DNA from 3 places in the Streptomyces sp. NPDC052043 genome. Region 1 is predicted to be linked to each of the others. Evidence: riboswitches for the same ligand, from Rfam matches in the RefSeq annotation. Region 1 holds a riboswitch; each other region holds the start of a gene.
The links. A riboswitch is a leader RNA that binds a small molecule or an ion and turns the genes downstream of it on or off. The one in region 1 is predicted to bind thiamine pyrophosphate.

Region 1 (10,145 bases):
GCGGCCGGGGAGCCGCTGCCGGTGCCGGCGGTGCTGACCCTGCTGGCCGTCGTCCCCGTGCTCGCCTCGACGGCGGTCGCGCTGGTGCTGTACCCCCGGGACGCGAGGCCCGCGGCGGCCCGGAGCACCGGCCGGAAGTTCGGCCGCTTCGGGGCCTACCGGCGCACCGGCACGCAGGAGACGTTCGGGGCGTACGGCCGGTTCGGCGCACGCCTCGGCGACGGGACCGCGCGGCGGCAGAGCCGGTCGGCGACGGCGTGCGCGACCCGGCCCACGGAGACGGCCGACGGCCCGGCGCGAGCCGGGACCGACCCGGCCGAGACCGATCCGGCCGAGGCCCGCGCGACCGGCACGGACCTGACCGGCATCGAGCCGCCGGACACCCTCGGGGACGCCGGCCACGAGGACTCCGGCCGCAAGCCCGTGCCCGACGACCCCGATCCCCACCGGCCCTCGGCCCCGCGCAAACCGCCCACCGGGCTCCCCTGGGGCATCGCCGTACTCGCCGCCGGCCTGACCGTGGAGACCTACGCCGGACGGTCCACCACACCCGGGGCCGCCTCCGGACCGGCCCTCCCCGGCGGCCTGGCGGCCGACTCCGCCCTGGTCCTCGTCGGCTGGCTGATGACCGCCCTCGGCCTCGCGCTGGCCGGGCCCGGCCTCACCCACCTGTGCGGGCGTGTGCTCCAGTCCGCGCGCCCCGGAGCCCTGCGGCTCCTGGCCGGCCGTGTCCTGATGGAGGAGGCGGGCCGCATCGGCCGCCCACTCGGTGTGGTCTGCGCGGTGGCGTCGGGGACGTACGCCATGGTCGCGGCCTACGACGGCACCGCTCGGCCGCTCGGCCCGTTGACGACGTTGGGCACGCTGCTCGTCGCCGGCTGCGCCCTGGCCACCCTGCTGATCGCCGTCGTCGAGGCGCGGCAGTCCCGCGCCGGCACCAACGCCGCGCTGCTGCGGCTCGGCGCGCCGTCCACGATGCTGCGCTCCGCCGTCCTCCTGCGCGCCTGCGCCCTGCTGGCCCTGTTCGTCCCACTGACCATGGTGGTCGCCGATCTCGCCGCACTGCCGCTGAACCCCTGAGCCCAGCGGCCCGGCGCCGGCGGTCCACCGGCGCCGGACAAGACGTACGAGAAAATCCCGTGGCCGGCGATGAGTTCCGCGCGGGCCCCGGGTCCACCCCTGTGAACGGCAACGAACCTCGATGGGAGAGACCCCGCCATGTACCAGCAGATGGTCTTCGTGAACCTGGCGACGAACGACGTGGCCGCGTCCAGGACGTTCTTCACCGAGCTCGGCTACACCATCAACCCTCAGTTCTCCAGCGACGACTGCGTCTGCGTCGTCATCAGTGACACGATCATCGCGATGCTGCTCAGCAGGCAGCACTACGCCACCTTCACCAAGAAGGAGATCGCGGACTCGACGAAGTCCAGCGAGGTGCTGATCTGCCTGAGCGCGGAGAGCCGCGAGAAGGTCGACGAGCTGCTGCAGAAGGCGGTCGCGGCCGGCGGCACCGCGAGCGGCGAGACCCAGGACCATGGCTTCATGTACGGCCGCTCCTTCGACGACCTCGACGGCCACACCTGGGAGGTCATGTGGATGGACCCGGCGGCGGTGCAGAGCTGAGCCCACGGGGGTGAGGCTCACAGCGGTCCGGGCGGGTGCGTCGGCACCCGCCCGACTCATGCCAACACCGTTGAAACATTTACCTAGTTAATAATGAGGTAAAGTCAACGCCGGTGGGAGGCTTTCAGATTGACACTCCCGCCGGAGCGCTTATAAACCTGAGCCTCCTGGGGTTGCTGGGGGATCGACCTCACCGTCGCCCCAACGCCCCGCAAACCCCCCGCAATTGGGCATCCCGTGAAGGGCAAAGTGGCTATCTTGTCCATATCCCGTCGTACCGCACGCACTGTGCGCATCCTCGGTGTCGCCTCCGCGTCCGCCGCGCTCGCTCTCGGCGCCGCGGGCAACGCGCTCGCCTGTGACATCAAGGACTTCTCCGCCGAAGCCAAGTGTGACGGCGACAACGGTGTCATCGTCGTCAAGAGCATCGACTCCTCCAGCACCTCGGCCACGGTCACCGTGTTCCTCGAGGACAAGGGTGCCGACGCCAAGAAGATCGGCGAGCAGGAGATCAAGGGCTCGCGTCAGGGGACCACGGTCTCCTTCCCCGAGGACTGGCAGCCGAACGCGGTCTACCGGATCCACGTCGAGACCGCGAAGAACAGCCGGTTCAAGGTCAACGCGGACATCAAGCCGAACCTGGTGGCTCCGGCAACCGCGTGCAAGACCGAGACGCCGACCGAGGAGCCGACCGACTCCACCACGCCGTCTCAGCCGGAGTCGTCGGCCCCGGCGCCTTCGGAGTCCGCTCCGGAGTCGGAGGCCCCGTCGCAGGACGCGTCCGCGACGCCGTCCGCCTCGGAGAGCACCACCGCTCCCGCGGGCGCCGAGAACAACGCTCCGTCGCCCGCCGTCGGTGACTCCAACCTCGCCGAGACCGGTGCCGACTCCAACACCGGCATGATCGCCGGCATCGCGGCCGCCCTGGTCGTCGTCGGCGGTGGCGCGGTCTTCTTCGGCCTGCGCCGCCGCGGAGCGAACAGCAACAGCTGACGCCCCCGGCACACCGACCGTGGCCCGTCCCCGAACTCGGGGGCGGGCCACCGTCGTTCGCCAGTGCCGCGACAGGCAACGTTTGCCCCGTCGCGGCACTAGGGCCTGTTGCGAAAGTCCCGCCTGCCCCGCGACGCCATGCACGCTCCCCCAAGCTCTTCGAGCAGGGGGGACCCCCACTCGCCGCACCGGGCCCTGACCCAAGTACATCCAGTACGAGGGCCAGGGCCCGGCACGCCGAGAGCACGCACCTGACGCCGCGAGGCCCGCCCTCCGGGCGGACGACGGGACTTTCGCAACAGGCCCTAGAACGTCGCCCACTCCAGCCAGAACTCCAGCAGCTCCCGCTCGCCGAGCACCTCCAACCCGGGACTGTCCAGGGGCAGCCGGTTGTAGAACGCGAGCAGCACGGAGGTGAGCGGCCCGCGCAGGACGACGGTCGCCTTCTCGTGACCGCGGCGCCAGACGACGCCGTCCTCGGTGAACTCGATGACCCACTCGGCGTGCAGCTCGGGGTCGCCGTCGGTGGCATGCAGATGGATGCTGCGGCCCGGACCACCCAGCTCCCGGGCGTCCTGCTTCGCCCTGGCCCGCTGGATGAACTCCACGATCTGAAGCCACTCGTCGACGGCGTCGGCGGCCACGTCCGCGGCGACCTCGTAGGGCCGGCCCACGGTCAGCGCCGCGTCGGCACGGTGGATCGTGATCTCGTGGGTCATGCGGCGGGCCCAGAAGCCGCTGTCGAGGAGCCCGGCCCAGGTCCACACCTTCGTGTCCGGTCCGGCCTCGCGGAGGGCGTCGACGACCATCTGGCCGGTCTCCGCCAGCCAGGCGTCCAGCGCGGCCGCATCACCCTGCTCCTCGGGGCCCTGGGCGAGCGGGATCTCCTTGCGCGGGATGTTCTCCTGCGCACGGGTCCTGACCAGCGCCTCGGCCCAACGCAGGGCGCCGCCCATGTGCCGTACCAGCTTCTCCAGTGTCCAGTCCGGGCAGGTCGGCACGGTGCGGGACAGGTCCGCGCCGGAGGTGAGCAGGGATCTCAACTCGTCTACTTGAAGGGTGATCTCGTCGCAGTAACGGTCATGGGAGAGCAGCGTCATGCCCGCACACTAGGGCCTGTCGTTTGGATCAGCCCGGCATGATCCACACGAAAGGCCCTGGGTGGCGCGTGGTCAGTCGAGCACCACGATTTCCGCCGTGTCGAACTCCACCGCCACCTCGTCCCCGACCTCCGGTGCCGCGCGCAGGGCGCAGGCCGCCTCCAGGCGGGGGGCGTTGACGGGCTGGAGGCGGACGGTGACGTGGGTGCCCTTGAAGGTGCGGGCGGTCACCGCGCAGGGCAGGCCCTCGTCGGCGGGGACCAGACGGACACCGGCGGGCCGGACGAGCAGGGTGCGGGTGCCCTGCACCGAGCCGTCGGGGACCGGCACCTTGCCCCACGGGGTGACCGCGACCGCGCCGTCCACGCTCGCCTCCACCACGTTCTCGAAGCCGAGGAAACGGGCCACGAACGCGTCGGCCGGCCGCTGCCACACCTCAAGCGGCGTGCCCGACTGGGCGATCCGGCCGTCCCGCATCACCACGACCCGGTCGGCGAGGGCGAAGGCCTCGCCCTGGTCGTGCGTGACGGCGAGCACGGTGGTGCCCAACCGCCCGAACAGCTCCCGCAGTTCGACGACGAGACGCTCCCGCAGCGAGCGGTCGAGCTGGCCGAGCGGCTCGTCCAGCATCAGCAGCCGCGGCCGGGGGGCGAGCGCCCGGGCGAGGGCCACCCGCTGCTGCTCGCCGCCGGAGAGCGCGGCCACCGCCCGCCGCCCGGCACCGGGCAGCCCGACCAGCTCCAGCAGCTCCCCCACGCGAGCGTCCCGTTCGCCCTTCGCCGCGCCGTGCATGCGCAGGCCGAAGCCGACGTTGCCGGCCACGTCCCGCTGCGGGAACAGCTGGTGGTCCTGGAACATCAGCCCCACCTCGCGGCGGTGCACCGGCACCCCCGCCTGGTCCCGGCCGTCCAGCAGCACCCGCCCGGAGTCCAGCGGCTGAAGCCCGGCCACCGCGCGCAGCAGCGTCGACTTGCCGCTGCCGCTGGGTCCGAGCACGCACACGATCTCGTGCTCGGCGACCGCCAGGTCGACGGCGTCCAGTACGGGCCGCCCGCCGAAGCGCACGGTCGCGGCATCGAGGCTCAGCAGCATCTAGAACTCCCCGGTCCGGTCGGTACGCAGCCGCTCGAGCACGAGCAGCGCCACCGCGCACACCACCATCAGAATCGTGGACAGGGCCATCGCCTGGCCGTAGTTGAGGTCGCCGGGCCGCCCGATCAGACGGGCCACGGCGACCGGCAGCGTCGGGTTGTCGGGCCGCGCGATGAACACGGTCGCCCCGAACTCCCCCAGCGACACCGCGAAGGCGAACCCGGCGGCGATCAGCAGCGCCCGCCGGACCAGGGGCAGGTCGACCTCCCGCCACACCCGCCACGGCGAGGCCCCGAGCACGGCCGCCGCCTCCCGCAGCCGTACGTCCACCGCGCGCAGCACGGGCAGCATGGTCCGCACCACGAAGGGCACGCCGACCAGGGCCTGCGCGAGCGGGACCAGGATCCAGGACTGCCTCAGGTCCAGCGGCGGCCGGTCCAGGGCGATCAGGAAGCCGAAGCCGACGGTCACGGCGGAGACCCCGAGGGGCAGCATCAGCAGCGCGTCGAATCCGCGTACGAGCCGGCCCGCCTCCCGCCGGGTGAGCGCGGCGGCGGCGAGTGCGCCGATCACCACGGCGATGGCGGTCGCGGCGGCGGCATAGCTCAGTGAGGTGCCGACGGCGTTGATGGGCGCGACCAGGAAGGTGCCGCCGTCCGCGTTCGTCAGCGCCCCGTAGTAGCGAAAGCCGGGCGCGGCGAGCGAGCGCTGCACCAGCACGGCGAGCGGCAGTACGAGGAGGACGGCGACGGTGGCGAGGACCGCGGCCAGCAGCGTCCACTGTCCGGCGCCGCGCGGCCGGCGGGCGGTCAGTGAGGCGTCCACCAGCTTCAGCGCGGTCTCCCGGCGCTTCACGGTCCAGGCGTGCACGGCGAGGATCGCGCCCACCGCCGCGAACTGGAGGATCGTCAGGACGGCGGCGGTCGACAGGTCGAAGATCTCGGACGTCTGCCGGTAGATCTCCACCTCGAGCGTGGAGAAGGTGGGGCCGCCGAGGATCTGCACCACGCCGAAGGAGGTGAACGTGAACAGGAAGACCATGAGCGCGGCGGCGGCGACCGCGGGGGCCAGCGCGGGCAGGGTGACCTTGCGCCAGGCGGCGAGCGGCGAGGCGCCGAGCATCCGGGCGGCCTCCTCCTGGCGCGGGTCGAGTCCCGCCCACAGGCCGCCCACGGTCCGTACGACGACGGCGTAGTTGAAGAAGACGTGGGCGAGCAGGATCGCCCACACGGTGGTGTCAAGGCGGACGCCCCACAGCTCGTCGAGCAGGCCGCCGCGCCCGACCAGCGCGAGGAACGCGGTGCCGACCACGACCGTGGGCAGCACGAACGGCACGGTGACGACGGCCCGCAGGACCTGCCGGCCGGGGAAGTCGAGGCGCGCGAAGACATAGGCGCCGGGCAGGGCGACGAGCAGGGTGAGCACGGTGGAGGCGAGCGCCTGCCAGGTGGTGAACCACAGCACGTGCCGGATGTCGGACTGTCCGAGCACCTCGGTGATCCGCTCCAACTGCCAGGACCCGTCCGCCTCCAGGCCGCGCCGGACGATCGCGGCCACGGGGTAGGCGAAGAACACCGCGAAGAACGCGACGGGCACGGCCATGAGGCCGAGCCGCGCCGCGTTCCCCGTGCGGCGGCCGCGTCCGCGGCCTACCTGAGGACGAACGAGGTCCACGACTTGACCCACTGGTCACGGTTGGCGGAGATCCTGTCGGGGGCCATGGTCTCGGGGTTCTTGGCCTGGGGCCCGTACTCGGAGAACTCCTTGGGCACCTGGGCGCCTTCGCGCACCGGGTAGACGAACATGTTCAGCGGCATGTCGTCCTGGAACTTCTTGGAGATCAGGAAGTCCAGGAAGGCCTTGCCCCCTTCGGCGTTCCGGGCGTTGGAGAGCAGACCCGCGTACTCGACCTGGCGGAAGCAGGTGCCCTGCGCGACGCCGGTCGGCGCGGTCTTCGGCCGCGGGTCGGCGTAGATGACCTCCGCGGGCGGCGAGGAGGCGTAGGAGACGACGAGGGGACGGTCGCCCTTGGCCTTCCTGCCGCCGGCGGAACCGGAGAACTCCTGGTTGTAGGCCTGCTCCCAGCCGTCGACGACCTTGACGCCGTTGGCCTTGAGCTTCTTCCAGTAGTCCTGCCAGCCCTTGTCCCCGTACTGCGCGGCGGTGCCGAGCAGGAAGCCGAGGCCGGGCGAGGAGGTGGCGGCGTTCTCGGTGACGAGGAGGTTCTTGTACTCCGGCTTGACCAGGTCGCCGAACGAGGCGGGCGGGGTCAGCTTGTGGTCGGCGAAGTACTTCTTGTCGTAGTTGACGCAGATGTCGCCGGTGTCGATGGGCGTGACCCGGTGCTTCGCCTCGTCGACCCGGTACTGCGGCAGGACCAGGTCGGCGCCCTTCGGCTCGTACGGCTGGAACAGCCCGTTGTCCAGAGCGCGGGACAGCAGCGTGTTGTCGACGCCGAAGAAGACGTCGCCCTGCGGGTTGTCCTTGGTGAGGATGGCCTTGTTGACGGCCTGGCCGGCGTCGCCGTCCTCGAGGACCTTGACCTTGTAGCCGGAGCTCTTCTCGAAGTCCGCGATGACGCCCTTGGACGCGGCCCACGAGTCGTGGCTGACCAGCGTCACCGTTCTGGAGCCCGCGGAGTCCTTGTCGTTCGGTGACGAGCCGCACGCCGACAGCGTGACCAGGCCGAGCCCGACCGCGACTGCCGTGAACGTCTTGATGTGCACTGGATGTCCTCCTGGGGGTTGGCCAGGAAGAGACGCGGCCCTGCCCGGGTTCCGCGAGGCAGACCCGGGCAGGGCACAACAGCTTGAGTGATGACCGAACTTCCTACCCAGAATGACCTGGGCGAGGTTCAGAGGGTCTGCGGCCGGTGCCGCACTCTCAGCGCTGTGGCGCTCCCCTGTCGGAATATGAAGATGTGTACGGTCTCAGCCTACCGTCCGGCTACCTTTCAGCTACCTCTCGGTGGCGGCCAGCTGACCGCAGGCGCCGTCGATCTCCTGACCCCGGGTGTCCCGGATGGTCACCGGCACACCGTGGGCGGCGATCGCCTCGACGAACGCCTTCTCGTCCTCGGGCCGGGACGCGGTCCACTTCGAGCCGGGCGTCGGGTTCAGCGGGATGAGGTTGACGTGCACCGGCCTGCCCTTGAGCAGCCGGCCGAGCCGGTCACCGCGCCACGCCTGGTCGTTGATGTCCCGGATCAGCGCGTACTCGATGGACAGCCGGCGCCCGGACCTGGCGGTGTACTCGAATCCGGCGTCGAGCACCTCCCGCACCTTCCACCGCGTGTTGACGGGAACGAGGGTGTCGCGCAGTTCGTCGTCCGGCGCGTGCAGGGAGATGGCGAGCCGGCACTTGAAGCCCTCGTCGGAGAACCGGTGGATCGCCGGCACCAGGCCCACCGTCGAGACGGTGATCCCACGCTGGGACAGGCCGAGCCCGTCCGGCTCGGGGTCGGTCAGGGCGCGGATGGCGCCGACGACGCGGTTGTAGTTGGCGAGCGGCTCGCCCATGCCCATGAAGACGATGTTCGACAGGCGGGCGGGGCCTCCGGGGACCTCTCCGTCCCGCAGGGCGCGCATCCCGTCCACGATCTGGTGCACGATCTCGGCGGTGGACAGGTTCCGGTCGAGTCCGGCCTGTCCGGTGGCGCAGAACGGGCAGTTCATGCCGCAGCCCGCCTGCGAGCTGATGCACATGGTCACCCGGTCCGGGTAGCGCATGAGCACCGACTCCACGAGCGTGCCGTCGAACAGCCGCCACAGCGTCTTGCGGGTGGTCCCCTGATCGGTCGACAGATGCCGCACGACCGTCATCAGCTCGGGAAGCAGCGCTTCCTGGAGCTTGGCGCGGGATCCGGCGGGGATGTCGGTCCACTGCTGCGGATCGTGCGCGTACCGCGCGAAGTAGTGCTGCGACAGCTGCTTGGCACGGAACGGCTTCTCGCCGATCGCGGCGACGGCCTCCTTGCGCTCGGCGGGCGACAGGTCGGCAAGGTGTCGCGGCGGCTTCTTGGCACCGCGCGGGGCGACGAAAGTGAGTTCTCCGGGCTTAGGCATGGCTGTACCAGTGTCGCAGATCCACTTGGGTGACCTGGGACTGTCGGTCTGGACGCCTGTCGCTGGTGGTCGTCATCTGTCGTCGCTGATCCCCCTCGGACGGCCCACAGACGGCCCGGGACTGCACCGGAGCTGGCTGCGTCTACCAGCGTGAATCCCCAGGGAAGAGGGAGTGGAGTGAGCGCTTTACCTCCGGTGAAGTGGCGCCGGCGCTCGCTGGCCTCAAAGTGCGTTCCCCGTCGTTCCCCGCAATACCTGGGCACGGTCTGGCACGAGTTGGCAGGTGGGTGGCCACTCTTACGGAAAGAAGCGCCCCATCTTGCCGTACCGCCACCCCTGTCCGGAAACCCGTGCGGCCGGGGCGCTCTGACCTGGGGTTTCATCGCTGACAACTGTGGGGCACCTGTCACTGTCGGTCGCCGTTGGTCGGTCTCGGGGAGCCTCGGACGGCCCACAGACGGCCCAGGGCAAAGAGTGTCACCCCCGCCGTGCCGGGCTATCGTGCCGCCGTGACAAGCGCAGCGGAGCGCCCCATCCTCTTCCTCGACGTTGACGGTCCACTCATCCCGTTCGGGTCGTCCCCCAGTCGCCTGCAAGCCCCTGCTTCCGGCTTCCAGACGTCCCTCGACCAGGGGAACCCGCTGCTCGGACGGCTTGACCCCGGCCTTGGACCGCGCCTCATGGCCCTGGGTTGTCAGCTCGTATGGGCCTCGACCTGGATGGAGGATGCGAACGAGGCCGTCGCCCCACGCCTCGGGCTGCCAAGGCTGCCCGTCGTGGAATGGCCGGACGCCTGCGCCGACGACAGCCCGCGCGGCCTGCACTGGAAGACCCGCCACCTCGCCGAGTGGGCCAACCGCCGGCCGTTCATCTGGGTCGACGACGAAATCAGCGCCATGGACCGCCTCTGGGTCGCGGCTCAACACCCTGCACCGTCGCTCCTTCATTGCGTCGACCCGACGAAAGGCCTCGTAGACGCCGACTTCTCCGCGCTCGTCGATTGGCTCCGGCTGCGCTGAGATGAGCACCGCTTTAGGAGTTCGATCCCCCAGCCGCGGCCCTGGATCGCCACGGCTGCATGACTGCGCCTACTCCGCCGAGAACCGCGGCCATCCGGTGGTGTCCGCTGTCGTTGATGTCAGCCATAGATGTCAGCCTGCTCTTGATGCCGTGGTCGCTCGTATTACCCGTTCGGGTGCGTACCTCGTGCCGGCGCCCGCGCGGATGTCCAGGCTTGATCTCACGATATGTCTCCTCGTGAAGGTGAAAG
Region 2 (10,145 bases), on a different contig from region 1:
CGATGGCGAACCAGGGCCGGTCGGTGCCGAGCGAGGCGGTGTACCGGACCAGGTCCAGGCCGGGGGCCGGGCGGCCGGGCTTGGTGGGCGTGGGCCAGCAGGGTCCGGTGCAGAAGTAGTCCACGCCGTCCTGCACGGCCGCGGCGGCGGCCTCGTCCTCGGCGTGTGTGGACCGGCCGATCAGGACGCCGTCGCCGAGGATCGCGCGGGCGGCGGGCACCGGGAGGTCCCCCTGCCCCAGGTGCAGCACGTCGGCACCGGCCGCGTGGGCGACGTCCGCCCGGTCGTTGACCGCGAGCAGCTTCCCGTGCCGGGCGCACGCGTCGGCGAACACCTCCAGCCGGTCCAGCTCCTCCCCGGCCTCCATGCCCTTGTCCCGCAACTGCACGACGTCGACACCCGCCGCCAGCACCGCGTCCAGGAACCCGGCCAGGTCACCCTGCCGTCTCCGGGCGTCCGTGCACAGATACAGGCGCGCGTCGCCGAGCCGGTCACGGGCGTCGGCTACGGCAGCGGTCTCGGGCATACGCGGGTCCCCCCGGCTCGTCGGTTCGGTGGCTCGTCGGTTCGACGGTCCGCCGGTTCGGTGGCTCGTCGGTTCGGTGGATCGTCCGACCACTCGAACGGACCCTACCCGCCGCGCGCGGCCGGCCCGCAGGAACGCCGAGGCCCCGGCCGGGGGGCCGGGGCCGGGTGCGCAGGCGGGTGGCCGGGTCAGACGGCGAGGGCCTGGGCGCGGCGCTTCACCTCTGTGCCGCGGTTCTCACTCAGGGCCTGGGCGGGGGTGCCGGGCAGGGTCGGGTCGGGGGTGAACAGCCATTCGATCATCTCTTCGACCGTGAAGCCGTCGTCCCGCAGGAGCGTCAGGGTGCCGGACAGGCCCTTGACGACCTTGTCGCCGTCGATGAAGGCGGCGGGGACGTGCAGCGCGCGGTTCTCACCCCGGCGTACGGCGATGAGCTGGCCCTCCTTGACCAGCTGCCGCACACGCGTCACCTCGACGCCGAGCTGTTCGGCGATGTCGGGAAGCGTGAGCCACGCAGGGACGAGAGCGTCGATCTTCGTGTCAATCTCGGTCACGGAAACAAGCGTGCCATCTGCCACTGACACTCGGAAGCCAGACCCGTCCACCCGGGGCGGCGTGCCTCACGCCGTCGCCGTCTTCAAGGGCCTCGCCGGGTCCGCGAGCAGCCGCGGATCCATGGGCGTGCCGGACTCGATCAGCCGCCGCCCCTGCGCCAGATCGCGCGGCCGGCCGACGGCCAGCAGGGCGACGAGCCGGCCTTCGCGGAGCCAGCAGACCGTCCACGCCGGTCCGGTGCGCTCGCCGCGCCAGACGAGGGTGTCGGCCGACGTGTGGTGACCGGCGTACTGCACGAAGCGCCCGAACTGCTCGGACCAGAAATACGGCACCGGGTCGTAGACCACGGGGGTGAGGCCGATGATGTCGGCCGCGACCGTGCGCGGGCCCTGGAGCGCGTTGTCCCAGTGGTGGATCAGCAGGCGCTCGCCGTACCGACCCGAGGGGAAGGAGGCGCAGTCGCCGACCGCGTACACGTCCGGCACGGACGTGCGCAGGTGGTCGTCGGCCAGGACGTCCCCGTGCCGGCCCAGCTCGATGCCGGAGCCGGCCAGCCAGCCCGTGGCGGGGCGCGCGCCGACCCCGACCACGACGGCGCCTGCGGGCAGCCGCGAGCCGTCGTCGAGCACCACCGCGCCGGGTTCGACGCGCTCCACGCGCGCGTCGGTGCGCAGTTCGGCGCCGCTGTCGGCGTACCAGGTGGTCATCGGCTCGGCCACCTCCGCGGGCAGCGCGCCCGCGAGCGGCCGGTCCGCGGCCTCCACGACGGTCACGGCGCAGCCCGCCTCGCGCGCGGCGGTGGCGAACTCGGCGCCGATCCAGCCCGCGCCGACGACCACGACGTCGTGCTGCTCGGTGAGCACCGGCCGCAGTCGTTCGGCGTCGTCCAGGGTGCGCAGCAGGTGGACCCCGGCAACGCCCTCCGTGCCGGGCAGCCGGATCGGTTCGGCACCGGTGGCCAGGACGAGGACGTCGTACGGCACCGGTCCGTCCGAGGTCTCCAGCACATGCGCGTCGGGCCGCACGGCCAGGGCCTCGCAGCCGAGCCGCAGTTCGAGACCGAGCGCCTCGAAGTCGATGTCGAAGGCGGAGCCCTCGGCCTTGCCGAGCAGGACGGCCTTGGACAGCGGCGGCCGGTCGTAGGGCTGGTGGGGTTCGGCGCCGATCACTGTCACGGTGCCGGTGAAGCCCTGCTCGCGCAGCGCGACCGCGGTCTGCACGCCGGCCATGCCCGCGCCCGCGACGACCACGCGCCGCGGCCCGGATGCGCCCTGTTCCTGCGTCTCGTCGCTCATCTGATCACCATAAGCCACCTGACGGACCGTCAGTCAGGGCCCGCGGGCACCTGCCGGAGGGCGGGCCGGGGGCGGGGCTCCCTTACCGGGGCGGCGCTCCGCGGGCTAGGGTGGCCCAGGTACAAGCACTCGCGGGAGCCCGGACGCACCGGGCTGAGAGGGAGGCTGGCGGCCTCCGACCGTACGAACCTGATCCGGGTCATGCCGGCGAAGGGAGGGGCTGGACGCCCATGTCGTCGCCACGTACGTCAGACGTCCTCGTCGTGGGGGGCGGGATCATCGGCCTGGTGACGGCCTGGCGCTCGGCGCAGCGCGGGTTCGCCACGACGGTGGTGGACCCCGAGCCGGGCGGCGGGGCCGCACAGGTGGCCGCCGGGATGCTGGCCGCCGTCACCGAACTGCACCACGGCGAGCAGACCCTGCTCGGACTCAACCTGGCCTCGGCCCGCCGCTACCCGGACTTCGCGGCCGAGCTGACCGAACTGACCGGCCATGACCTCGGCTACCGCCGGTGCGGCACCCTCGCCGTCGCGCTGGACGCCGACGACCGCGGCCACCTGCGGGAACTGCACGACCTTCAGCGCCGGTCGGGACTGGACTCCGAGTGGCTGTCCGGGCGGGACTGCCGTCGCCTCGAGCCGATGCTCGCGCCGGGCGTGCGCGGCGGGCTGCGGGTGGACGGCGACCACCAGATCGACCCGCGCAGGCTCGCCCGCGCCCTGGTCGCGGCCTGTGAGCGGGCGGGCGTGGTCTTCCACCGCGGCTGGGCCGAGCGGCTCACCGTGGCCCGCGGCCGGGCCACGGGCTGTGTGCTGCGCGACGGCACCGCGCCGGCCGCGGACCGGGTGGTGCTCGCGGCGGGCAGCCGCAGCGGACGGCTCGCGGGCGTCCCGGACGACGTGCTGCCGCCGGTGCGGCCGGTGAAGGGGCAGGTGTTGCGGCTGACGGTGCCGAAGCCGTACGCGCCGTTCCTGAGCCGTACCGTGCGGGCCGTGGTGCGCGGCAGCCAGGTCTACCTGGTGCCGCGGCTCGACGGCGAGCTGGTCGTCGGGGCCACGAGTGAGGAGCTGGGCTGGGACACGACGGTGACGGCGGGCGGCGTGTACGAGCTGCTGCGCGACGCGCACGAGCTGGTGCCCGGGATCACCGAGCTGCCGCTCACGGAGACGCGGGCGGGGCTGCGGCCCGGCTCCCCCGACAACGCGCCGCTGCTCGGCCCGACCGGCCTCGACGGCCTGCTGCTGGCCACCGGGCACCACCGCAACGGCGTGCTGCTCACGCCGGTCACCGGTGACGCCATGGCCCACGTCCTGACCACCGGCGAGCTGCCGGACGAGGTCCGGCCCTTCTCCCCCAGGCGCTTTCACGCCGCGGCACGCACGGAGCAGCCCGTATGAACGACTCCATGAACATCTCCGTCAACGGTGAGCCCCGCCGGATCACGCCCGGCACGTCCCTCGGCGCCGTCGTGCGGACCCTGACCGCGGCGCCCTCCGGAGTGGCCGCCGCCCTCAACGAGACCGTCGTCCCGCGCACGCGGTGGTCGGCCACGGCCCTGGCCGAGGGCGACCGCGTCGAGGTGCTGACCGCCGTCCAGGGAGGCTGAGCCATGGCCGACGACCCCTTCGTCCTCGGTGGTACGCCCTTCACCTCCCGGCTGATCATGGGCACCGGCGGCGCGCCCAGCCTGGAGGTCCTGGAGCGGGCTCTGGTCGCCTCCGGCACGGAGCTGACCACGGTCGCGATGCGGCGGGTGGACCCCTCCGTGCACGGCTCGGTGCTGTCGGTGCTGGAGTCGCTCGGGATCCGGGTGCTGCCCAACACCGCGGGCTGCTTCACCGCGGGTGAGGCGGTGCTCACGGCCCGGCTGGCGCGGGAGGCGCTGGGCACGGACCTCGTCAAGCTGGAGGTCATCGCCGACGAGCGCACGCTGCTGCCGGACCCGATCGAGCTGCTGGACGCGGCGGAGACGCTGGTCGACGACGGGTTCACGGTGCTGCCGTACACGAACGACGACCCGGTGCTGGCGCGGAAACTGGAGGAGGTGGGCTGCGCCGCGATCATGCCCCTGGGCTCGCCCATCGGATCCGGGCTCGGCATCCGCAACCCGCACAACTTCCAGCTGATCGTGGAGCACGCGCGCGTGCCGGTGATCCTGGACGCCGGGGCCGGTACGGCCTCGGACGTGGCGCTGGCCATGGAGCTGGGGTGTGCCGGAGTGATGCTCGCCTCGGCGGTGACGCGGGCGCAGGAGCCGGTGATGATGGCCGCGGCGATGCGGGCCGCCGTGGAGGCGGGCCGGCTGGCCCGGCTCGCCGGGCGGATCCCCAAGCGCCACTTCGCCCGGGCGTCGTCCCCGGCGGAGGGCCTGGCCGGGCTGGACCCGGAGCGGCCCGCGTTCTAGCCGGTCACCGCCTATCACGCGTGCGGGTACCGCGTCACAGGTCGGCTTCAGTCCCGCCGCGACATCGTCCGCGACCCGTGGGTGTCCGTGACGGCTCGTAGACTCGCCTGCGTGGATACGACCCTTCAGGACCCCCTCGTCGGGCAGGTGCTCGACGGCCGCTATCGCGTCGACGCGCGGATCGCCGTCGGTGGGATGGCCACGGTCTACCGGGCCCTGGACACCCGCCTGGACCGGGTCCTCGCGCTCAAGGTGATGCACCCCGCGCTCGCGGCCGACGGCTCGTTCGTGGAGCGGTTCATCCGGGAGGCCAAGTCGGTCGCGCGGCTGGCCCACCCGAACGTCGTGCAGGTCTTCGACCAGGGCACGGACGGGTCGTACGTCTACCTCGCCATGGAGTACGTGGCCGGCTGCACCCTGCGCGACGTGCTGCGCGAGCGCGGGGCGCTCCAGCCGCGCGCGGCGCTGGACATCCTGGAGCCGGTGCTCGCCGCGCTGGGGGCCGCGCACCGGGCCGGGTTCGTGCACCGCGACATGAAGCCGGAGAACGTCCTGATAGGGGACGACGGCCGGGTCAAGGTCGCCGACTTCGGGCTTGTGCGGTCCGTGGACACGGTGACGAACACCAGCGGTGCCGTCCTCGGCACCGTCTCCTACCTGGCCCCGGAGCAGATCGAGCGCGGCACCGCCGACCCCCGGGTCGACGTGTACGCGTGCGGGGTCGTGCTGTACGAGATGCTGACCGGCGGCAAGCCGCACCAGGGGGAGTCCCCCGCCCAGGTGCTGTACCAGCACCTCCACGAGGACGTGCCGGCCCCGTCGGCCGTCGTGCCGGGACTGTCCCTGGAGCTGGACGAACTGGTCGCGGAGGCCACCGCGCGCACCCCGGACATCCGGCCGCACGACGCGGTCGCGCTGCTGGCGCGGGTCCGCGAGGCGCGGTCCGCGCTCGGCCCGGACCAGCTGGACGCGCTGCCGCCGCAGGCCCTCACCGCGGAGCACGACAACGCGGAGGACCGTACGAGCGTCATCCCGCGCGCGCTGACGACGCGGATCCGCGGCAGGCTCGGCGGGGACGGTGAGGACGGCGAGGACGGGGCGCGGTCCGAGGCCGCCCTCAACCGCACCAGCCGGCTTCAGGCGCCCCCGCCCCCACCGGGGCCGGCCGGTGCCCGGCGCCCCGGGCGGCCCCGTCGGACGCTGCTCGTGGTGGTCGCCGCGGTCCTGCTGGCCCTCGGGGTCGGCGGCGGGGTGTGGTACATCAACTCCGGCCAGTTCACCAAGGTCCCGCCGCTGCTGGCGAAGACGGAGACACAGGCCAGGGAGCGGCTCAAGAAGGCCGGTCTCGGCGTCGACCGGGTCGAGCACGCCTACAGCGACACGGTCCGGCGGGGCACGGTCATCAGCACCGATCCGCAGGTGGGCGCCCGGATCCGCAGTAACGGCTCCGTGACGCTCACGGTCTCCGACGGGCCCGAGACCGTGAACGTGCCCGATCTGAAGGGCCACCGGCTGGGCGAGGCGCGGACCCTGCTGAAGAAGGAGGGCCTGGAACCGGGCATGGTGAGCCGGGAGTTCAGCGACGACGTCCCCCGCGACGTCGTGATCGGCACGGACCCCGAGGCGGGCACCGAGCGGCGCGCCGGCTCGGCGATCGCGCTCACCGTCAGCAAGGGCCGCGCGGTGAACGTGCCGGACGTCACCGGCGAGGACCTGGACGAGGCGCGGTCCGACCTCCAGGACGCCGGCCTGAAGGTGCGGGTCTCCACCGAGCAGGTCACCTCCGACTTCGACAAGGGCGAGGTCGCCCGGCAGAGCCCGGCGGGCGACAGCCAGGCGGCCGAGGGCGACACGGTCACGCTGACGCTGTCCAAGGGCCCGGAGATGGTCCAGGTGCCGGACGTGACGGGCAACAGCGTCGACGACGCGAAGAACACGCTCCAGAAGGCCGGTTTCCAGGTGCGCGAGGACCGCGGGCTGCTCGGGCTGTTCGGCGACACCGTCAAGAAGCAGTCGGTGCGGGGCGGCGACCGGGCGCCGAAGGGCTCGACGATAACGATCACCATCCGGTGACGAGGCATCCGCCCGCGAATCCGGAAGCAAGGTCAACTCGCCACCGGATATGGGCTGTTGCCCCTCTGCTTTCCGCCATCCGGTGTCGCTACTATGGCGGCTCCGCGGACGGTCGTCCCGCGGCAGGGCAACGGGGGAGGGGTGTCCGGGGGTGGAGCCGGTCGCGGAGATGACCGCCACCGATGTGTGGCAGGTGAGCATCATGGGGCCCTCGGGAAGCCCCGTGGGCGGAGGGGTCATCGTCCCGCCGCGCTATCTGCTCACCTGCGGCCATGTGGTGACGAGCGCCCTCGGCAAGCAGTGGGAGGACGACCCGGGTGCCACCGTGACGATCGCTCTGAGCAGCGGTCTGACGCTGCAGGGCTCCCCGGGCGGCGGCCACCGCTACACCGGAGGAAGCCACCACGAGGACTTCTCGGTCCTCACCCTGCACGGTGATCTGACGCTTGCCGACGGCCAGTTGCCCACCTCGCACGCACACCTGTCCACCGGTGCCTACACGGCCAAACGGCGCATGCAGGTGTACGGCTATCCGCCGGGCCAGCCGCACGGAGTATGGGCGGACTGTCTGATGGCCGGGCGCGGCGGTCTGGAGTCCGCGCTGATCCAGCTCAACGACGCACCGGACACAGGCCGCAGGGTGGCCAGGGGCTACAGCGGCTGTGGGGTGAAGGACGCGGCGACCTCGCGTGTGGCGGGACTGGCCGTGCTGCGGGACAAGTCACCGGACGCGGGCGTGACCTGGATGATTCCCATGGCGCGGCTGGCCCGGTCCTGGCCTCCGCTGCGTGCCGCACTCGCCCTGTCCGGAGAGCCTCTGCCGCCGCACTCGGACGGGAAACCGGCCGCGGACGAGGACGACGGCCCGTTCGACGCGGAGGCCATGGACGACCTCCACCGCCTGCTGCTCGACGGCACGGTGCCGTTGTCCGGCCTGGTGGCGCTGCGCGACGAGGCGCTCGGGCCCGTACGCCGGCCCTGGCAGGGCGCCCCCGAGGACGTGCTCGGCATCGTCCACGACCTGCAGCACATCACCCAGGCCGGCCGTGCGGTGCCGCCGTTGCTGGAGTTCGTCGCCGCGCTGTCCCGGCGCGTCCCCGGCCCGCGCGGCCAGGAGCTGGCCCGCTGGGTGCGTGGACGGGCCGGGCACTGCACGCCGGTGGTCGACCCGGCCCCGCTCCTGGCACGACGGGTAGGGCCGTCGGCCCCCGGCGGGCAATGGACGTACGCCACCTTCCGCATCACCCCAGCCTCACCCAGCCGGCACTATCTGCTCGACGTCCACCGGCAGCGCGCGGGCACCCCCCGGGAGGCCGTGCGCCAGTACACCGAGGCCATGCCGCTCGGTCGGATCGAGCAGCTGATGCGGGACGAGATCATCCGCATGCGGCGGGAGAAGGCGCTCGACTCCGCTGATCTGTTCGTGGAGTTCGTGTTGCCCCGCGAGCTCCTCGGGCGGCCGGTCGACGCCCTGCCGATCACGACACCCAGCGGCGCAGAGGTGCGTTTGGGCGTGGTGCACCCGGTGGCCGTGCGCAGTCTTGAGCGCCAGAACACACCGGAATGGGTCGAGTGGGAACACAACTGGGCCCGGAAGTGGGACAGGATGAGAGCGATGGGCACACTCTCGGGAGAGGGCGTGGTGCATGTGTTACCCGCCCGAGGGCCGGACGGGACGTCGTACGAGGTCCTGTTCTCGGCGATCTACCCCGAGGACGGCCCGCTCGCGCTGGTCCTCGGCTTTCCCCCCAGGGCGTCCCGGAAGCGCACCCCCGACGCGGAGTTCGACGCGGCGCTGGACGCGGGGATTCCCGCGCTGGTCTGGGCCCATGACGAGCAGGACGGTCCACGGGTCGCCGAGGACCTGCCGAAGCGGCTGCGGGCCACCAGCGTCAGGACCCTGCCCGAGGCCGTGCTCCGGGCCCGGCGCGGTGAGTGGTCGGCCGGCCCCGCCGGCGCGGGGCCGCGCGTCGGCGGCGGTCTGCGGGTGGGTTTCCTCTGGGACCCGTTCGACCGGCTGCCACCGCAAACCCCCTTGACCGCGCCCGCGCCCGCCCCCGCTCCTGCCCCTGCCCCTGCCCCTGCCCCTGCCCCCGGAGGTGACCACTCGTGACCGAGACCGGAACCCCGCAGGTGCCGGGGTGGTGGGTGTACCGCGGCGACGGCGTGCCGCACAACGCGATCGAGCGGCTCCCCGATCCACCGAGCTGGCGGCCCCTCCAGCAGGGCATGCCGCCGCAGGACGAAGCCGCTGCCCCGGGACCGGCCGACGCCCGGCGGGGCAGGGTCTTCCAGGTGGACCGCGGGCTGGTCGACGTGGTCAACGCGGCACTCCTGCTGCGCCGTCCGCTGCTGCTCACGGGACGTCCGGGCACCGGCAAGTCCACGCTGGCCCACGCCGTCGCCTATGAGCTGGGACTGGGTCCCGTGCTGCACTGGGCCGTGACGTCGCGCACCACCCTGCGGGACGGGCTGTACGCCTACGACGCCATCGGCCGGCTGCACGAGGCGAATCTGCGCCGGGCGGGAGTCGACGCGGGTGACGGCACCGGCGAGCTCGGCAGGTTCCTGCGCCTGGGGCCACTGGGCACGGCCCTGCTCCCTCGCCGTCGGCCGAGGGTCCTACTCATCGACGAGCTGGACAAGAGCGACATCGACCTGCCGAACGACCTGCTGACCGTGTTCGAGGAGGGCCGCTTCCCCATCGACGAGCTGCGGCGGCTGCCCGCCGAGCAGCGCAGTGTGCGGGTGCAGACGGCCGACGGTGGCCAGGAACTCGTCACGGACGGCCAGGTCACCTGCTGGGCCTTTCCCTTCGTCGTGATCACATCGAACGAGGAGCGGGAGTTTCCCGCCGCGTTCGCCCGGCGCTGCCTGCGGTACGACATCGAACAGCCGGGGCCGGAACGGCTGGCCGCGATCGTCGCCGCCCATCTGGGCGAGGAGGCACTGGACCAGGCGAGGCCGCTGGTGGAAGCGTTCCTTGCGGAGCAGAGCAACGGCAACGTCGCCGTGGACCAGCTGCTGAGCGCGATCGAGCTGGCGCGGGCGGGCGCCGACGAGGAGCCCGAGCAGTGGCGGGATCTGCTGCGCACGCTGTGGCGGCACCTCGAAACGGGGCCCTGATGTCGTACGAACCACCGGAACATCCCGCTCCGGACGCACGGGAGATCGCCGAGGTCCTGTGGCTCGCGGCGCACCTGAAGCGCGCCGCCGCGGACCCGGTGTCACGCCCGGCCGGCAGGCAGCCGCGTCCCCTGACGGGACTCACGGGCCAGCAGGAGCCGGGGGC
Region 3 (10,145 bases), on a different contig from region 1:
TAGGGGTTCTCGTTCGAGGACAGCTTGTACGCCACCGGACCGCCGGTCGCGGCGGGCTTCCCCGGCTTGTAGGTGGGGATACCCTCCAGCTCGGCACGCAGCTTCGGGCTTGTCTCGCTCACCGCAGTCCTCCTCGTGACCACCACCGGCATCCAATACTGCACACCTTATGAGGATTGGGCGCCGCTGCGTATGGGGCGGAAGCCATCACCCCCTCGAGGGCCGACTCCGTCCGTCACAGCGACATCAGCGGCACCTCCGGACGAACAGGCACGAATCGGGGGGCGCGTCACACATATATCTGTGCGCCGGTGGCTTGCGCCGTGGCGCGCATCCCTCGTGAAGGTGAGTTGAGACCTCTTCGAGACATCGAGTGCTCGACAGGCCCATGCGTGCCACCACGTCACGTCCTAACATGACACCGGGTAACTGACATGTTTTCAAAGGCACTTGGGCCCTGATGACCATGCAGAAACGTGCCTGTCAACGCGTGCATATGCGTCCGCACTACCCCACCGCAAGAGCCCTACTATCGGCTCGCCATGACAGCAGCAGGGAAGCACCAGGTGAGCCGCGCGGAAACCTCACGCCGAGGCAGCCGACCGGGCCGGGCGGGCATCAGAGACGTGGCCGCCGCCGCCGGAGTCTCCATCACGACCGTCTCCGACGCCCTCAACGGCAAGGGGCGCCTCCCCGACGCCACCCGGCGCCATGTCCGCGAGGTCGCCGACCGGCTGGGGTACCGCCCCTCGGCCGCGGCCCGGACTCTCCGCACCGGCAAGTCGGGCCTCATCGGCCTGACCGTGACGACGTACGGGGATGAACCTTTCACCTTCACCGAGTTCGCGTACTTCGCCGAGATGGCCCGCGCCGCCACCTCGGCCGCGCTCGCCCGCGGCTACGCCCTCGTGATCCTGCCCGCGACCTCGCGCCACGACGTGTGGTCGAACGTCGCCCTGGACGGCACGGTCGTCATCGACCCCTCCGACCAGGACCCGGTCGTCAGCGAACTGGTGCGGCAGGGCTTACCGGTGGTCAGTGACGGCCGCCCGGCCGGCGCGCTCCCGGTCACCGCCTGGGTCGACAACGACCACGAAGCCGCCGTCCTCGGCATCCTCGACCACCTCGCCGAGGCCGGCGCCCGCCGTATCGGCCTGCTCACCGGCACCACGACGGACACCTACACCCACCTGTCGACGACCGCCTACCTCCAGTGGTGCAAGCGCGTCGGCCAGGACCCGGTGTACGAGGCCTACCCCGCCCACGACCCGTGCGCGGGCGCCGTCGCCGCCGACCGGCTGCTGGCCCGGCCCGACCGACCCGACGCCGTCTACGGACTGTTCGACCCCAACGGCACCGACCTGCTCGCCGCCGCGCGCCGCTACGGCCTGCGCGTCCCCGACGACCTGCTGCTGGTGTGCTGCAGCGAGTCCACGGTGTACGCCAGCACCGAGCCGCCCATCACCACGCTGTCCCTGAAGCCGCGCCGGATCGGCACGGCGGTCGTCCAGCTCCTCATCGACGCCATCGAAGGGGTCCAGTCGGAGCAGCCGGTCGAGCAGGTCATACCGACCGAGCTGATCGTGCGCACCTCGTCCCAGCGGCGCACCCAGCGCAGAACGGTCAGCCCGCCACGTGTGTCGGAGGACCGTTAGGAGACGGGCGGCCGCGGAATCGCGGGACAGGGTGTCGCAGGACACGGCATCGCGGAACACCGTGTCGCAGAACACCGTGTCGCGGAACACGGGTGGCCGCGGGGTCGCCGAAGACTGTCCAATCGGGGCGAAAGCCACGGTGAACCGGAGTCCAGTCCCGATTCACCACCCCTGGGTCATCACACGGCGCGATCCGCGTTCCTATGATGGGCCCACGACACCGCGGGCCGCTGCGACCAGGCAGTCCGAAGCGGTGCAGAGGCGGCGCGATGGTGGAGGGGTCGATGACTCAGGGGGCCGGTCAGGGACCCGAGGCGGAGCGGACGGCTACGCTGCGCGACTTCCGGGTTCCCGGATACGTGAACGAGACCGGTCCGTACGCCCGCGGCGCGCACCCCGCCGAGACGGCCCGGTCTGCCGAGACGGCCCCCGCGGCCCCCGCGGCGCCCAAGGAGGGCTACCCGGCCGCGTACACGCCCACCGAGCGCGACCTGCCGGTCATCAAGCGCGGTGACACGCTCCAGGTGGCGGTCGACCCGGTCGCCGCGCCGACCCGGCAGTCCGCCGCCGCCCCCAGCCCCCTCTATGTCGTCGGTGACGTGCACGGCTACCTCGACCAGCTGGTCGCCGCCCTCCAGGACGAGGGACTCATCGACTCCGCCGGCCAGTGGTGCGCGGGCACCGCGCGGCTGTGGTTCCTCGGCGACTTCACCGACCGCGGCCCGGACGGCATCGGCGTCATCGACCTGGTGATGCGGCTGTCCGCGGAGGCGGCCGCGGCCGGCGGCTACTGCAAGGCCCTCATGGGCAACCACGAACTGCTGCTGCTCGGCGCCAAACGGTACGGCGACACGCCCGTCAACTCCGGCGCGGGCACCGCGACCTTCCGGGCGGCCTGGCTGCTCAACGGCGGCCAGAAGTCCGACATGGACCGCCTCCAGGACCACCACCTGCAGTGGATGGCCCGTCTCGACGCCGTCGAGGCGGTCGACGGCTACCTGCTCGTGCACTCCGACACCACCTCCTACCTCGACTACGGTGCCTCGATCGAAGAGGTCAACGACACCGTCCACGAGACGCTCACCCGCAACGACGTGAACGAAGTCTGGGATCTGTTCCGCAAGTTCACCAAGCGCTTCTCCTTCCGCGACGAGGGCGGCGCCGACGCCGTACGCTCCCTGCTCGATACGTACGGCGGCACCCGCATCGTTCACGGCCACAGCCCCATTCCCTATCTGCTGGGCGAGGTCGGCTCCGAGGACGGCGACGAGTCCGCGGGGCCGGTCGTGGAGGGACCGCACGTGTACGCCGACGGACTCGCCATCGCGATGGACGGCGGCGTGACCATGGCCGGAAAGCTGCTGGTTCGGCAACTGCCCCTCGACATCTGACGGTTCACCGGGCAGCTCGCCTCCGGAGACGACCGCGCCGGTCGGCACCCAATTTGTGGAAACCCCCTGTCACCGCGCGCCGTCACGGCTCTACCATCGGCTTATCCGTAGCAGGCTCCCCTCCGTTTCTGCCCGACGGCTCGCCGCCATGCGAGCCCCAAGCCCTACGGAGCATCGGGGGATGCACATGAACAGCGTTCCGCAGCACCTGCTGAGCGAGGACCGCCAGGAATACGAGCGGATCCTCGATGAGGCGCTGCGCTCCGCCCCACACCACCCGGAACTCGCCGCCGCCGGACGGCGGCTCAGCTCGGAGCAGCTGCGCACGATGGCGCTGAGCGCCACCGCCGTCATCACGGCGGCCGCGTCGACCGAGTACCTCCACTACGTCAAGGTCCGCGAGGAGTTGCGTCGGCCGGCGCCGGCCGGCCCGTCGCGCCTCAGCGAACCCGGTTCCGCCGAGCCGGGGCCCGCCCGGCGCGCCGCCACCACGGGCGGGGTCGGCGAGACCCACGGCGCGGGCGCGGGCGCCGTCGTCGCGGTGCTCGCCCCCGTCCTCGCCGGGACCGCCGCGGCGCTCTTCCTGCTCGTCGGCTACACCCTGAGGATGCTGGACCCGACCCAGGCGTTCGCCCAGTCCATGATCACCGCGGGCTGGGTGTTCGGCGCCCTGACCGCGGCCGCCATCCTCGCCGCCGCCGCCGGGCTGCTGCTCACCGCGCTGCGCAACCGTCCCTCGTTCGACAGCGGCGCCTACGCCGAACTGGGCGAGGAAGTCGCCCAGGCGAGGGAGGCCTGGCAGGACGCCCTGCTCGAACGGGGCATCCTGCCGTTCCTGCGCGACGCGCTCGCCGAACCCCGCTCGCCCGCACCGGGGCACACGGGATCGGCGGCACCGACCGGCCGCATACCGCAACTCGGCTACGACCGGCCAGGTTTCAGCAGCCCGGACGACGGAGCCCCGAGCCGCCGCCCGCGCTACTCCAGCCCCGACTTCACCAGCCCGGACTTCGGAGGCCCGGAACACCGACCGGACTGACGAGCGCCGCGCACCCACGCCTCACCCCGAGGACCGCGCCTCGCCCGAGGGTCGAGCCCGCGCTCCCAGGGGCGGCGTGCGCGCCCACCGCCCCGCCCCGCATCCGCCGGGCCGGGGCGCCAGGCACGCCCGCACACCACGAGCGCCCCTCCCGCGATCGGCGAGCCTCAGTCCGCGATCGGCAGGTACACCCGGTTCCCCGCCTGCGCGAACTCCTTCGACTTCTGCGCCATCCCCTCCACGATCTCGGCCCGGCTGACACCGTGCTCACGACGAATGTCCTGCGAGATCTTCATCGACCCTGATCTTCACCTGCACACCCGTGCGACGGTCTGCACGCGGGCAGTTCCGTCGCGCTGACGATGCCACGCACTCCCAGCGCCAACCGGCAGTGGTCACTGGCCTGGTCGACGATCACGCCGCAACCGCCCCACTGGCTGCCGCACTCATCGAGCATGGACCTCACAGCTGTCGCCTGGCTGCCGGTCTCGATCCAGTCGTCGACCATCAGCACCCGGTCCACCGGGGTGAGCGACGCCCGCTGAAGGCGCAGCTCATGGCGGTTGCCGCGGTAGTCCGGAGCAGTCTGGCGGGTGACCTTGCCTCCTGGGAAGAGGCCGGCCTGCTTACGGACCGGAACGAATCCGACGCCGAGTTCGATGGCCGCTGCCGCCCCGAGCAGGAAGCCTCGGGACTCGATGCCACAGACAGCGGTGATGCCCTCCCGTCTGAAGGGCTCCACCAGGCCACGGACCACCGTGGCCAACGCCTGAGGATCGCGGAAGATCTTCCACACATCGGCATGGCCGTCGATCCACTGGAAGTGCTCAAGCGTGAGGTTGCGCGCGGCAGTCGACATGGCCGCGAGTCTCATGAGCCCTGATCACCGGGGCAACACAATTACGGCGCCGGTGTCAGTGGCAGCAGGCTGGCCGAAAGGCAGCCTCGAACGCACAACGCCGCTGAGGACGAAGGCGGTGCTCCGCGTTCAGCACGCCATAGAGCACCGCCTTCCCCATCGTCAGTCGGCGATCGGCAGATACACCCGGTTCCCGCTCGCCGCGAACTCCTTTGACTTCTGCAGCATGCCCTCAGCCACCTCCTCCGCCGTGGCACCCTCAGCCGCTGCACCGCCGAACCGCTCTGTGATGCTTTGGCTAATCTTCATCGAGCAGAACTTCGGGCCGCACATCGAGCAGAAGTGGGCCGTCTTGGCGGGTTCCGCCGGGAGGGTCTCGTCGTGGAACTCCCGTGCCGTGTCCGGGTCGAGGGAGAGGTTGAACTGGTCCTCCCACCGGAACTCGAAGCGTGCGTCGGACAGGGCGTCGTCCCACTCCTGCGCCCCCGGGTGCCCCTTGGCGAGGTCGGCCGCATGGGCGGCGATCTTGTACGTGATGACACCGGTCTTGACGTCGTCGCGGTTGGGCAGCCCCAGGTGCTCCTTCGGCGTGACGTAGCAGAGCATGGCCGTGCCCCACCAGGCGATCATCGCGGCGCCGATGCCGGAGGTGATGTGGTCGTAGGCCGGTGCGACGTCCGTCGTCAGGGGGCCGAGCGTATAGAACGGAGCCTCGTCGCAGATCTCCTGCTGAAGGTCGATGTTCTCCTTGATCTTGTGCATCGGGACATGGCCCGGGCCCTCGATCATGGTCTGTACGTCCAGACGCCTGGCGATCCGGCCGAGCTCCCCGAGCGTGCGCAGTTCCGCGAACTGGGCCTCGTCGTTGGCGTCCGCGATCGAGCCGGGTCGCAGTCCGTCGCCCAACGAGTACGTGACGTCGTAGGCGGCGAGGATCTCGCAGAGCTCCTCGAAGTTCTCGTAGAGGAACGACTCCTTGTGGTGCGCCAGGCACCAGGCGGCCATGATCGAGCCGCCGCGCGAGACGATGCCGGTCTTGCGGTTCGCCGTCAGCGGCACATGGGCGAGGCGTACCCCGGCGTGGACGGTCATGTAGTCCACCCCCTGTTCGGCCTGCTCGATGACGGTGTCCTTGTAGATGTCCCAGGTCAGTTCCTCGGCCTTGCCGTCCACCTTCTCCAGTGCCTGGTAGAGCGGAACCGTGCCGATGGGGACGGGGGAGTTGCGCAGCACCCACTCCCGGGTGGTGTGGATGTTGCGGCCGGTGGAAAGGTCCATGACCGTGTCGGCGCCCCAGCGGGTCGCCCAGGTCATCTTCTCCACCTCCTCCTCGATGGAGGAGGTCACCGCGGAGTTGCCGATGTTGGCGTTGACCTTCACCAGGAACCGCTTGCCGATGATCATCGGCTCGATCTCCGGGTGGTTGACGTTGGCCGGCAGCACCGCGCGGCCTGCCGCGATCTCCTCGCGGACGGTCTCGGCAGGGACGTTCTCCCGGATGGCCACGAACTCCATCTCCGGAGTGATCTCGCCGCGGCGCGCGCAGGCGAGCTGCGTCACCGCTCGGCCGGCGCGGCCGCGGCGCGGCAGGCGCGGCCGTCCCGGGAACACCGCGTCGAGGTTGCGCAGACCGCCGCGTGGCGAGGTGTGCTTGACCCCGTCGTCCTCGGGGCGGACGGGACGGCCCGCGTACTCCTCGGTGTCGCCGCGAGCCACGATCCAGTTCTCGCGCAACGGCGGCAGGCCCCTGCGGACGTCGGTGCCGACGAGTGGATCGGTGTACGGGCCGGAGGTGTCGTACAGCGTGACGGACTGCCCGTTGGTGAGGTGCACCTGACGGACCGGCACCCGCAGATCGGGGCGTGAGCCCTCCACGTAGCCCTTGTGCCAGCCGATGGACTTCCCGGCCTCCCCGCCGAAAGCGTCGGGAGCGATCCGCTCCTCGTCGCCGGAGATCTGCTTGGAGGCAGGCGTGCGTACGTCCTTGTCGGTCATGAGACCTACTCCCTACGCCGGCATTACCCGGTAACAGGTTCGGCGGTCGACGCAGCGGTGTCCGTCAGCCGGCGTTTCGTGTGAAACATCGCACGTTCCACGTGAAACATCGCGAAGACGGAGGTCAGCGCCCTCTCAGCCCGGTGCTCCGAGCTCCCGCGTGTGCAAAGGTGACACCACGCTAGCGTCATTTGTGGCGCGGTGAACAGTGGGCCTGTGCCGTTCTTGCGATGATCGGGCGGTGACCACGACAGAGCAGTTCCCCCATCCGCCGCCCGAACCCCGACGCGGTCAGGACTTCCGGCACGGCCAGGAAGCCACCGGTCCCGGCCACGGACACGGCCCCGCGACCGGTGCCGGGCACGGCCCGGAAAGCGGTGGCGGGCATGGACACGGCCCGGGGAGCGGTGGCGGGCACGGGCACAGTCACAGCCACGGACCGGCCGCGCCGGTGTCGAAGCACCTCCGCAAGGTGATCGCGGCGATCCTGATCCCGTTCGCCGCCATGGTGGCGGCCGGACTCGCCGTGCTGTGGCCGGGGGGCGCCCCGTCGCACGAGCGCACCGGCGTGGGGTTCGACCGGCAGACGCAGCAGGCCACCGTGGTCAAGGTGGTCGAGCTCAGCTGCGGATCGGTGAACAGCTCCGGGGACACCCCGACCGGCGACACCTCCACCGCCGAGGGATCCTCCGCACAACAGCAGCAGTCCGGGACCTGCAGGAAGGCCACGGTCCGGATGGACACCGGCCAGGACAAGGGCCGTACGTTCACGGAGGTCGTGCAGCCCGACCAGTCCCGGCAACTGCACCAGGGCGAGAAGGTCGTGGTCGCCTACGAGCCCTCGGCGCCCAAGGACTTGCAGTACTCCGTCACCGACGTCGACCGGCGCTTCCCGATGGCGTTGCTGGCCGGTCTCTTCGCACTCGCCGTCGTGGTCGTCGGGCGGATGCGGGGCGTCATGGCGCTGGTCGCGCTGGTCATCAGCTTCATGGTGCTGAACCTCTTCGTCCTGCCCGCGATCCTCCAGGGCTCGAACCCGCTGGTCGTGGCGGTCGTGGGGGCCAGCGCCATCATGCTGATCGCGCTCTACATGTGTCACGGCCTGTCCGCCCGTACCTCGGTCGCGGTGCTCGGCACGCTGATCTCGCTGATGCTGATCGGCGTCCTGGGCTCGCTGTTCATCGGCTGGGCCGCGCTGACCGGCAACACCGACGACAGCACCGGTCTGATCCATGGCCTGTATCCGTCCATCGACATGAGCGGCCTGCTGCTCGCCGGTGTGATCATCGGCTCGCTCGGTGTCCTGGACGACGTGACGGTGACACAGACCTCGGCGGTCTGGGAGCTGCACGAGGCCAATCCCGCGATGGGCTGGCGCGGCCTGTACCGCGCGGGCATCCGCATCGGGCGCGACCACATCGCCTCCGTCGTCAACACCCTCGTCCTCGCCTACGCGGGTGCCGCGCTCCCCCTGCTGCTGTTGTTCTCCATCGCGCAGAGCAGCATGTCGACCGTCGCCACCAGTGAGCTCGTCGCGGAGGAGATCGTGCGCACGCTGGTGGGCTCGATCGGCCTGGTCGCCTCGGTGCCGGTCACCACGGCGCTGGCGGCACTCGTGGTCTCGGCCGACCGCCCGGGGCGGGCGCAGGCCGCGGCACCGGCCACCGTGCCCGCTCCGGCACGCGGCGGAAGGGGCAGGCGCCGCAGGCGCTGATGCCGGGCCCGAGGCGGGGCCGGGGCCCGGGGCCGTCCGGACCGGTCGGCGAAGCGTTCCTGCACCCCCTGAGGCCGTGGTGAAGCGTTACTCCAGCGTCCTCGTCCCCTGCTGTGGCGCCTCAGCCCGCGCTCTGTTCCTCCGCGAGGATGCGGTCCAGGGCTTCGTCGAGGTGGGCGTCGAAGTCGGCCAGCGCGCCCTCCTGCCCCAGCGGCACCAGTTTGTCCGTACGGTCAAGGAACGCCACCAACGGCGCCGTCGAGGAACGGAACAGCGCCCGGTCGCCGCCGACCTGAAGCCGGATCAGGACCTCGCTCAGCGCGTCGCGGCCGGCCGGCGAGATGCGCACGTCACCGTCCCCGCACGGCGTCCCCACCCCGTCGATCAGCAGCTCCCGCCCGAACGCCCAGGTCACCGGGGCGTCTCCGGGCAGATGGAAGGTCAGCCGTACGGCATAGGGATCACAGGTCTCGTACCGCAGCCCCACCGGGATGCGGAAGGAGAGCTCCTCGGAGACGAGAAAGCTCATCATGACCTCTGCCTGTACGGACTCGCGCATCGCTACCCCGGTGTTTGCCGTCGACTGGCCGGGAATCCATCCCGTGACAATGGTGCATCTTGCTGAACGTGCACGTCAGATCACAAGGAGTGAGTTTTCAGATACTGATAGAGAGCGCCAGGGAGCCCAGACGCCGTCCCACCTCGTGCTGCAGCCGGCGCGCGGCGGGCATCAGCCGGTCCGCCTGGTGGGCCGGAAGAGAGAGGGCGATCGCGGCCGCCGTGGTACCCACCGTGAGGGGAATCGCCGCGCAGACCGCCCCCAGCGCGTACTCCTGCCGCTCGGTCACCGGCTCCAGAGGCCGGGTCCGCTCCAGGCGTCGCAGCACCGTGCGATCGTCACGGACCGTGTACGGGGTGAGGGACCGCACGGGGTAGCGGTCGAGATGGTCGCGGCGGGCCGTGTCGTCCAGCTGGGACAGCAGGCACTGGCCGATCGCGTGCGCGTGCCCGGTCTCGCGGAAGCCGGCCCATTCCTCGACCGCCGGGATGGCCGCGGTGGCGGAGACGCACATGAGCTCGATCTCGCCCTCGCGGTACATCGCGTAGTACAGCGGGGCGCCGAGGGAATCCCGCCACTGGGCGAGCACCTCGACGAGCGTGGTGCGCCGTTTCTGCGCCGCTCCGCTGCTGCTCAGCCGCTCGGCGGCCTCGCCCAGGAAGAACAGGCCCCGATCGCGGCACAGATAGCCCTCGTGGACGAGGGTGCGCAGCAGGTGGTAGGCGGTGGGCAGGGCCAGGCCCGTCTCACGGGCGAGCTGCTTGGCGGGTGCTCCGTGCTCGTGCCGCGCGACGGTCTCCAGTAGGCGCATCGCGCGCTGGACGGACCCGATGAGGGTCGGAGGCTGCTGGGGTCGCGGCTGCTCGGGGACCGTGGCCCCGGGCCGTTCCACGCGGCCCGACGAACGTGGCTGCGCCGGGAGGGCCGTCGAGC

Region 2: another riboswitch for thiamine pyrophosphate. It lies ahead of thiO (glycine oxidase ThiO); the one in region 1 lies ahead of ACIHCX_RS29125 (thiamine ABC transporter substrate binding subunit).
Region 3: another riboswitch for thiamine pyrophosphate. It lies ahead of thiC (phosphomethylpyrimidine synthase ThiC); the one in region 1 lies ahead of ACIHCX_RS29125 (thiamine ABC transporter substrate binding subunit).

The regions. Positions count from the first base shown of each region.
Region 1 covers NZ_JBIUBT010000013.1:97,749-107,893, forward strand. Annotated here, with positions in the region: gene ACIHCX_RS29095 (hypothetical protein) at 1-1,080, shown strand, start outside; gene ACIHCX_RS29100 (VOC family protein) at 1,219-1,626, shown strand; gene ACIHCX_RS29105 (LAETG motif-containing sortase-dependent surface protein) at 1,876-2,619, shown strand; gene ACIHCX_RS29110 (maleylpyruvate isomerase N-terminal domain-containing protein) at 2,925-3,719, opposite strand; gene ACIHCX_RS29115 (ABC transporter ATP-binding protein) at 3,792-4,811, opposite strand; gene ACIHCX_RS29120 (ABC transporter permease) at 4,812-6,413, opposite strand; gene ACIHCX_RS29125 (thiamine ABC transporter substrate binding subunit) at 6,461-7,537, opposite strand; TPP riboswitch at 7,620-7,725, opposite strand; gene rlmN (23S rRNA (adenine(2503)-C(2))-methyltransferase RlmN) at 7,769-8,875, opposite strand; gene ACIHCX_RS29135 (HAD domain-containing protein) at 9,385-9,894, shown strand.
Region 2 covers NZ_JBIUBT010000001.1:586,912-597,056, reverse strand. Annotated here, with positions in the region: gene thiE (thiamine phosphate synthase) at 1-526, opposite strand, end outside; gene ACIHCX_RS02630 (helix-turn-helix domain-containing protein) at 715-1,080, opposite strand; gene ACIHCX_RS02625 (NAD(P)/FAD-dependent oxidoreductase) at 1,147-2,376, opposite strand; TPP riboswitch at 2,498-2,609, shown strand; gene thiO (glycine oxidase ThiO) at 2,607-3,773, shown strand; gene thiS (sulfur carrier protein ThiS) at 3,782-3,982, shown strand; gene ACIHCX_RS02610 (thiazole synthase) at 3,986-4,780, shown strand; gene pknB (Stk1 family PASTA domain-containing Ser/Thr kinase) at 4,892-6,853, shown strand; gene ACIHCX_RS02600 (hypothetical protein) at 7,023-8,966, shown strand; gene ACIHCX_RS02595 (AAA family ATPase) at 8,963-9,979, shown strand; gene fxsT (FxSxx-COOH system tetratricopeptide repeat protein) at 9,979-10,145, shown strand, end outside.
Region 3 covers NZ_JBIUBT010000006.1:326,300-336,444, reverse strand. Annotated here, with positions in the region: gene hisC (histidinol-phosphate transaminase) at 1-122, opposite strand, end outside; gene ACIHCX_RS18395 (LacI family DNA-binding transcriptional regulator) at 543-1,655, shown strand; gene ACIHCX_RS18390 (metallophosphoesterase family protein) at 1,925-3,046, shown strand; gene ACIHCX_RS18385 (hypothetical protein) at 3,228-4,085, shown strand; partial or broken gene ACIHCX_RS18380 (thiamine biosynthesis protein ThiC) at 4,253-4,384, opposite strand; gene ACIHCX_RS18375 (phosphoribosyltransferase family protein) at 4,378-4,944, opposite strand; gene thiC (phosphomethylpyrimidine synthase ThiC) at 5,107-6,939, opposite strand; TPP riboswitch at 6,932-7,109, opposite strand; gene ACIHCX_RS18365 (YibE/F family protein) at 7,181-8,653, shown strand; gene ACIHCX_RS18360 (SsgA family sporulation/cell division regulator) at 8,775-9,212, opposite strand; gene ACIHCX_RS18355 (IclR family transcriptional regulator) at 9,310-10,145, opposite strand, start outside.